One region of the Paenibacillus sp. WC2504 genome, then DNA from elsewhere that is predicted to be linked to it. Evidence: a T-box and tRNA genes for the amino acid it is inferred to sense, from the RefSeq annotation. Region 1 holds a T-box; the other holds one or more tRNA genes.
The links. The T-box of region 1 lies ahead of leuS (leucine--tRNA ligase). A T-box ahead of a tRNA ligase gene usually reads a tRNA of that ligase, here a tRNA-Leu.
Positions count from the first base shown of each region.

Region 2: it has a tRNA-Leu gene. The T-box ahead of leuS (leucine--tRNA ligase) is inferred to sense a tRNA for this amino acid. The anticodon was not compared.

Region 1 covers NZ_JBQZFH010000001.1:3,010,547-3,014,756, reverse strand. Annotated here, with positions in the region: gene leuS (leucine--tRNA ligase) at 1-1,857, opposite strand, end outside; T-box leader at 1,921-2,158, opposite strand; gene ACUN27_RS13140 (class I SAM-dependent DNA methyltransferase) at 2,227-2,988, opposite strand; gene ACUN27_RS13135 (CvfB family protein) at 2,990-3,883, opposite strand; gene rsfS (ribosome silencing factor) at 3,880-4,210, opposite strand, start outside.
Region 2 covers NZ_JBQZFH010000001.1:1,307,508-1,311,717, forward strand. Annotated here, with positions in the region: rRNA gene ACUN27_RS05925 (23S ribosomal RNA) at 1-1,241, shown strand, start outside; tRNA gene ACUN27_RS05930 (tRNA-His) at 1,385-1,457, shown strand; tRNA gene ACUN27_RS05935 (tRNA-Gln) at 1,475-1,546, shown strand; tRNA gene ACUN27_RS05940 (tRNA-Leu) at 1,562-1,643, shown strand; gene ACUN27_RS05945 (DUF2294 domain-containing protein) at 1,924-2,274, shown strand; gene ACUN27_RS05950 (ABC transporter substrate-binding protein) at 2,530-3,624, shown strand; gene ACUN27_RS05955 (nucleoside hydrolase) at 3,699-4,210, shown strand, end outside.

The DNA of each region.
Region 1 (4,210 bases):
ACCCATGAACATCTCGTACATACGCAGAGTATCCGCGCCTTGATCGCTCACGATGTCATCCGGATTTACAACGTTACCGCGTGATTTACTCATTTTCTCCATGTTTTCGCCAAGAATCATCCCTTGGTTTACCAGCTTATGGAACGGCTCTTTCGTATGAACAAATCCAAGATCATAAAGCACTTTATGCCAGAAACGGGCATACAACAAGTGAAGTACCGCATGCTCAGCTCCGCCAATATACAAATCAACTGGCAGCCATTGCTGTTGAAGCTCATGCGAGCAGAATTCTTTATCATTACGCGGATCGATGAAACGCAGGTAGTACCAGCAGCTGCCAGCCCATTGCGGCATCGTATTCGTCTCGCGGCGGGCTTTCATCCCCGTTTCCGGATCGATTGTATTCACCCATTCCGATACGTTCGCCAGCGGTGATTCCCCGGTTCCCGAAGGTTTAATTTCGTCAACTTGAGGAAGCAGAAGCGGAAGTTGGTCAACCGGTACAGGCTTCATCGTGCCATCTTCCAGGTGAAGAATCGGAATCGGCTCTCCCCAGTATCTTTGACGGCTGAACAACCAGTCTCTCAAGCGGTAAGTGACCTTACCTTGACCTTTGCCGTTCTCTTCAAGCCAAGCGATCATGTGACGGATTCCTTGCTCAATGTTCATGCCGTCAATAGGTCCGGAATTCACATGAGCGCCGTCTCCAGCGTAAGCTTCTTTCTCCACATTGCCGCCTTGCACGACTTCGATAATTGGCAGATCGAACTGTTTAGCAAACTCCCAGTCACGTTGGTCGTGTCCAGGCACTGCCATGATGGCGCCAGTTCCGTAACCGCCAAGCACATAATCCGCGATCCAGATCGGCACTTTCCTGCCGTTTACAGGATTAATCGCATAGGCACCTGTGAATACGCCTGTTTTGTCCTTAGCCAGGTCTGTACGCTCCAGATCGCTTTTGCGGGAAGCTTTATCTTGATATTCTTTCACAGCGGCTGTTTGCCCGTCTGTAGTAATTTGCTGCACAAGATCGTGCTCAGGTGCAAGCACACAATAAGTCGCTCCGAATAAAGTATCTGGACGTGTTGTAAAGACGGTCAGGCTCTTCTCTTCATGCCCTTCGATCGCAAATTGAACTTCAGCCCCTGTCGATTTACCGATCCAGTTGCGCTGCATATCCTTAATGCTCTCCGACCAGTCAAGCTCCTCCAGATCCTCCAGCAAACGTTCAGCGTATTCCGTAATTCTCAGAATCCACTGACGCATCGGTTTACGGATAACCGGGTGGCCTCCACGTTCACTCAAGCCGTCGATGACTTCTTCATTCGCAAGAACCGTCCCTAGTGCCGGACACCAGTTAACAGGTACTTCGTCTACATAAGCAAGACCTTTGTTGTACAGTTGGATGAAAATCCATTGCGTCCATTTGTAATACTCCGGATCCGTCGTGGAAATCTCGCGATCCCAATCGTAGGAAAACCCGAGCGATTTAATTTGACGGCGGAAAGTATCAATATTTTTTTTCGTAAAATCACGAGGATCATTCCCCGTATCCAGCGCGTACTGCTCAGCCGGAAGTCCGAACGCGTCCCAGCCCATTGGGTGAAGAACGTTGTAACCTCTCATCCGTTTGAAACGGGAGACGATATCCGTTGCCGTATAACCTTCCGGATGTCCTACATGCAGACCGGCTCCTGAAGGGTATGGAAACATATCCAGTGCATAAAATTTCGGCTTATCCGAGTTTTCCAGCACTTTGAATGTTTTCTTAGCATCCCAGTAAGCTTGCCATTTGGGCTCAATCGCTTGGGGATTGTAACCCTGTAATTCCTTCGTTTCTTTCGTTTCCTGTGTCATGTGAAATTTCCTCCCTGTGTACGGCTATAAGCGCCAAAAAACCCCTCATCGCTAGCGGATATCGCTAGGGACGAGAGGTTAGATTCCCGTGGTACCACCCTAGTTAACACCAGGCATGCTTTGCCTGTGTTCACTCTGCCCCTTAACGCGGGTGAAACGATCCGGCTAACGCCAACGTGCGTGGCGATTCACCCTCTAGCTCCAAGGCGAGTTCACAAGACTGACATCTACCGGCTTCCACCCTTTAACCGGCTCTCTGCGAGATGCTGTGCAAGTTACTAATCCTCTTCCAAGCTTTGTGATCATCTGATTAGCTTTGATTATATGTAAAATAATGCCGCACTGTCAAGCGGCGAGGCACCTTATGCTTTATTTCTTTGCAATAAAGAAAGCCCGCTCTGTCAGCTTCGTAGGCTGTTCCCATGTAAAGTCAGCAGCCTTATGCACTTCACGAAAACCGGCTTCGCGCAGCATCTGCTCGAGCCAATCCAGTGCATAAGCGCGCTGCTCATGCGTTTCATCGATGCGCTGGAACAGTTCCTTGCCGCCTCCCTCTTTGACAAAGATGGTCAAATCGTGTTGAATTTGAACTCTTTCCTCATCCAACTCGCTTGTCCAAATGTAAGCTACATCCTCTTCATTCAAGAAGAAGGGCTGAGATTCCGCATAAGCAAACAACTGCTGGGGCGTATGCACATCGAACAGGAATAAACCGCCCGGCTTAAGTCCTTCATAAGTTTGGCGAAAGGCATCTACAATGTCCTCTTCCTCTAGCAAATAGTTCAAACTATCACAGAATGATAGAGCGACATCAACCGGTTCCCCAAGCTCCCACTCCCGCAAATCCTGCTGAAACAAACGAATAGCACCGCTGCGCACAAGCTGAGGCTGTTCTCCTGCTTTTTGTTCCGCTACAGCCAGCATATCTTCCGACAAATCAATGCCTGTCATTTGATACCCTTGCAATGCCAGCGGAATCGTCAAATTGCCGGTACCGCAGCCGAGATCTACAATCGAAACCGGCTTCACGCCAAACCGGTCAAAACTTTCTTTGACGAAACGAAGCCAATCTTCGTATGGCATGCTGTTCATCAGACGGTCATACGTGTAGGCAAATTTCTCATAGCTCATTTTAACTAGGATTCTCCTCTTTTTTCAGATAGGTCCAATCGTCCTCCTGATAGATGAGCCCGTCTTTCATCAGCTTGCCTAATGCACGCTTAAAGGCCGCTTTGCTCAAGCCAAACCGATCCTTAATGATATCCGCGGACGTTTTATCTGAAAATGGCATTGCATTTCCAGGACGCGTCTCCAGCACACTAAGAATTTTCTCCGCGTCTTCATCCCGACCTTTTTCCTTCGGCTGTCTCATCGACAGATTCACGCGGCCATCTTCTTCGCGAACGAAGGCGACTCGTACGTCAACCAACTCACCCACACGAAGTAATCGTGTTCTCTCCGTAGGAGCGATAAGTCCTATTACACCATAACCAAGAACACCGGCCTCGCAAATAACGAAAGTGCCCATCTGCAGCGGTCTGTACACACGCGCTTTCACCCAGCGGTTGCTCCAGCTTGAAGGAGCACGCACACAAAGTGGAGCCAGATCGTCTTCCAGCGCCAGCTTCGCAATTAAGCGGCCTTGACGGTCATGTGCTAATGTTGCAAACACCTTGTCCCCTACTTGAGGTCGCAATTCCTCCAATTCCGGCACATGACGGTAAGGAAGGAGCAAGTTACGACCTAACCCCATCTCCAGAAAGTAACCAAATCTCGGATGGATATCGACAACTTCGAGCAGCCCGACTTCGCCCATCTGGATTAACGGACGTTTCATGGTAGCCATGAGCCTGTCCTGTGTATCATGGAATAAAAAGGCTTCCACGTGCTCACCGGCCTTGATTTTGCCTACAATCTCCGCATACGGTAAAAGCACATCCTGATAGCCGTCGCTCAGGAAATATCCGTTTGGCGGAACTTCCCTCGCTACCTCAAGGGTAACGAGGGATCCTGCTTCCAGTCTCATACGCGCTCCACAACTTTGGCATCGGACCAAAGTCTTTCGATGTTATAGTACTCGCGATCATCGCGGTGGAAAACGTGCAGAACAACATCCCCTAAATCAAGCAGAACCCATCTAGCTGTATCAATACCTTCGTAACCTCTGATCGTGACGCCATACTCATGTGCTTTCTTTCTGGCTTCGCTCGCGATCGCTTGCACTTGTGTTTCTGAATTTCCGTGGCAAATGACGAAATAATCCGCAATCAAGGAAATACCTTGCAAATTAAGCGTAACAACGTCCGCCGCTTTTTTATCCTCTGCAGCCTCTACGACAAATGCTAAAATCTCT
Region 2 (4,210 bases), 1.7 Mb from region 1:
CTAAGGCGCGCGGAAGAACTCTCGTTAAGGAACTCGGCAAAATGACCCCGTAACTTCGGGAGAAGGGGTGCCTCGGTAGGGTGAATAGCCCGAGGGGGCCGCAGTGAAAAGGCCCAAGCGACTGTTTAGCAAAAACACAGGTCTGTGCGAAGCCGCAAGGCGAAGTATACGGGCTGACGCCTGCCCGGTGCTGGAAGGTTAAGAGGAGTGGTTAGGGGCAACCCGAAGCTATGAATTGAAGCCCCAGTAAACGGCGGCCGTAACTATAACGGTCCTAAGGTAGCGAAATTCCTTGTCAGGTAAATTCTGACCCGCACGAATGGCGTAACGACTTGGGCGCTGTCTCAACGAGAGATCCGGTGAAATTTTAATACCTGTGAAGATGCAGGTTACCCGCGACAAGACGGAAAGACCCCATGGAGCTTTACTGCAGCTTGATATTGGACTTTGGTACGATCTGTACAGGATAGGTGGGAGCCTTTGAAGCCTGAGCGCCAGCTTGGGTGGAGGCGCCGTTGGGATACCACCCTGATCGTATCGGAGTTCTAACCTGGTACCGTGATCCGGTATGGGGACAGTGTCAGGTGGGCAGTTTGACTGGGGCGGTCGCCTCCTAAAATGTAACGGAGGCGTTTAAAGGTTCCCTCAGAATGGTTGGAAATCATTCGCAGAGTGCAAAGGCATAAGGGAGCTTGACTGCGAGACCTACAAGTCGAGCAGGGACGAAAGTCGGACTTAGTGATCCGGTGGTACCGAATGGAAGGGCCATCGCTCAACGGATAAAAGCTACCCTGGGGATAACAGGCTTATCTCCCCCAAGAGTCCACATCGACGGGGAGGTTTGGCACCTCGATGTCGGCTCATCGCATCCTGGGGCTGAAGTAGGTCCCAAGGGTTGGGCTGTTCGCCCATTAAAGCGGTACGCGAGCTGGGTTCAGAACGTCGTGAGACAGTTCGGTCCCTATCTGTCGCGGGCGTAGGAAATTTGAGAGGAGCTGTCCTTAGTACGAGAGGACCGGGATGGACGTACCGCTGGTGTACCAGTTGTCTCGCCAGAGGCACCGCTGGGTAGCTATGTACGGAGGGGATAAGCGCTGAAAGCATCTAAGCGCGAAGCCCCCCTCAAGATGAGATTTCCCAGTATGTAAGACCCCTTGTAGACGACGAGGTTGATAGGTTCGAGGTGGAAGTGCGGCAACGTATGCAGCTGACGAATACTAATCGGTCGAGGGCTTAACCTAATCCCATTAAAGTGATGAAGAGCTCCGAAGTGGACTCAAGTACTTTAACGGGGCCCAAAAGATCTAATATCTAGGGCAAAACCTAAGCATTCAACTTTACGCAAGTTTCGTATCTAGTCTTCAGGGAATAAATCCCTACTGTGGCGATCGTGGCGAAGGGGTTAACGCACTGGTTTGTGGATCCAGCATTCGTGGGTTCAAGTCCCATCGGTCGCCCTTTTCCCTTATCTTGTTGGGGATTAGCCAAGCGGTAAGGCAACGGACTTTGACTCCGTCATGCCTAGGTTCGAATCCTAGATCCCCAGTTTATCTTCCTTTAAGCGGTCGTGGTGGAACGGCAGACACACCATCTTGAGGGGGTGGCGCTCACAAGGCGTGAGGGTTCAAATCCCTCCGACCGCATCCCAGTTTTACGAGAAAACCTTACAAATGTAAGGTTTTTTTGTTTTATAACAGAGTCACCAAATAACAAGAAACCTCCTATATCCAATTGCTGCTAATTGAGACTATCACTTTAAGGGACGACATTCGGAAAAACGGATATTTTACAAGTGATTAGGTCGAATTACGTTAAATTCCATATAAAATCACGAACAATAACCTTGATTAATTAAGGAATCCTATGTATTATTAGTATAGCTCGAAAAAATACAGATCAATTATTCCTCTTGAAGGTGATTTAATGTCCGTACCGGATGATTCGAATGAATACAAGAAGAAGCTGTGTCACCTGTATAACGAGATATCCAAAGAATTATTCGGTTTTGGTACAACCTTGCTGAAGGTTTCCTTGGATCAGAATATCATTACGTTTCATGCCAAGCATCGTCGGTCGCCCCGTTCAACGGCTTTAGAAGGAGAGGCTCCTACACTTAAACACGAGGTCGATTTTTACATGTCCTCCATTTACAAGAAGAGAATCCGGGAAAAGCTGGAGCAAGAACTAGGGTTGTCCATGGATGCGGTGTTAAGAGACTATGATCCACCGACGCAATGGGCCATCACGAACATTATTCTTAAACCAACTAAATAGTCTAGACCACGGTGTATCTCTTTTGATCTATCTTAAGGGCATACCCGCTTGTATATCACTTGATGTCTCTTTCCATTGTTTACGATGAAAAGTGCTCTTGTTAGAAGATATCTTCTATCAAGGGCACTTTTCTATTTTTTTAGGTCTTAGCAAGAGCGCGGCATATATTTGTGAGCCCGTGTAGAATACTAGTAAAAATTTAACAAAGGGATTTGCGCTACAAATTATATATATAATATTGGGAGGATGTTAACGATGAAACAAAAAATGCTTCGAGGTTTGATTTCTTTATCGGTAGTAGGACTGGCTTTGACGGGATGCGGTACCGCGCCTGCGAAAGATCAGGGGAATACGGGGGCCGCAACAGCTTCACCTGCTGGAGCATCAGGGGAACCTACACAATTGGTTATTTCCACTTGGGGCTTTTCCGATGATTTCTTTAAGAAAGAAGTCTATGCGCCTTTTGAGAAAGAGCATAATGTGAAGATTGTTTTGGAAATCGGCAATAACTCCGAGCGTTTAAACAAAGTGAAACAAGGCAGTTCAAAAGTGGATCTTATCTATTTATCCGACTACTATGCACAGCAAGGAATTGATGCAGGACTTTTTGAAAAAATCGACCGCAGCCGTATTCCGAATTTAAAAGATATCTACGATATTGCGAAAGCACCGCTTGGTGAAGACTACGGTCCTGCCTATACCGTTGGCCGATTCGGAATTGCCTATAATCCGAAAGCAGTCGGTAAAGAGATCACGTCGTGGAGCGATCTGTGGAGCCCTGAGCTCTCCAAGAAGCTGACGCTGCCAAACATTACGTCTACGACAGGTCCAATGGTGCTGGATGCAGCGTCACTGGTTTCCGGTAATGCAAAATTCAACGAGGATCAAGCTTTCACCAAGGTGAAGGAGTTGAATAAAGGAGTCGTCAAGTACTATGGACAAACTTCTGAATTCGTTAATATGTTCGCGCAAGGAGAAATTGCTGCAGGTCCGATCATGGAGATGTATGTGAAGGATTTGAAAGCTGCTGTACCGGATACGAAGTTCATTTCCCCGAAAGAAGGGGCATATGCCGTAATGAACACGGTCAACGTTATTAAAGGAAGCAAAAATAAGCAGCTAGCGGAAGATTTCATCAACTGGCATTTGAGCAAAGAAGTACAAGAGAAATCTGCAAAAGCAAAAGTGGATTCACCAGTAAACACGACGTTGCAACTCTCAGCTGATGAAGCGCAGGGGATTACGTATGGCGCAGATGTTGTAAACAAACTGATTAAAATGGATATGAAATTCGTGAATGAGCATCTTAAATCGTGGATTGACCGTTGGAACAAGGAAGTTGCTCAATAATATAAAATTGGACAAGGGTATATGCTTGTGTGTATACCTTTGTTTTCTTAAAAGGACCTGAAGGGGGCTTGGTTATGAAAAAGAAAGTCATCCTCGACGTGGATACAGGGATCGATGATGCGTTAGGCATCCTGCTTGCTGTACGAAGCGGAGAAATGGACGTACTAGGCATCACTACGGTGAATGGAAACGTATCGCTGGAGCAAGCGACCAAGAATACATGCAAAATTCTCCAATTACTGGAGAAAGAGCATGAGATTCGTGTCGTTCAAGGCGCGAATAAACCTTTGATGCGCCCAACTTTTTTTGAGCACCGCGTCCATGGTAAGGATGGGCTTGGCGGGGCATTACTTGACATGCCGCTTCATGTAGAGGCTGCGGACGGGCATGCAGTTGATTTCATCGTGGATCAAGTGAAACAGCATGCGGGAGAGGTCACTTTGGTCATGACGGCTCCACTGACGAATCTAGCTTTGGCGGTTATGAAGTATCCTGAGCTGGTTCATCAGGTGAAAGAAGTGGTTGTGATGGGCGGTGTTGTCCAAGGGTTCGGCAATGTGACGCCTACAGCGGAGTTCAACATGTA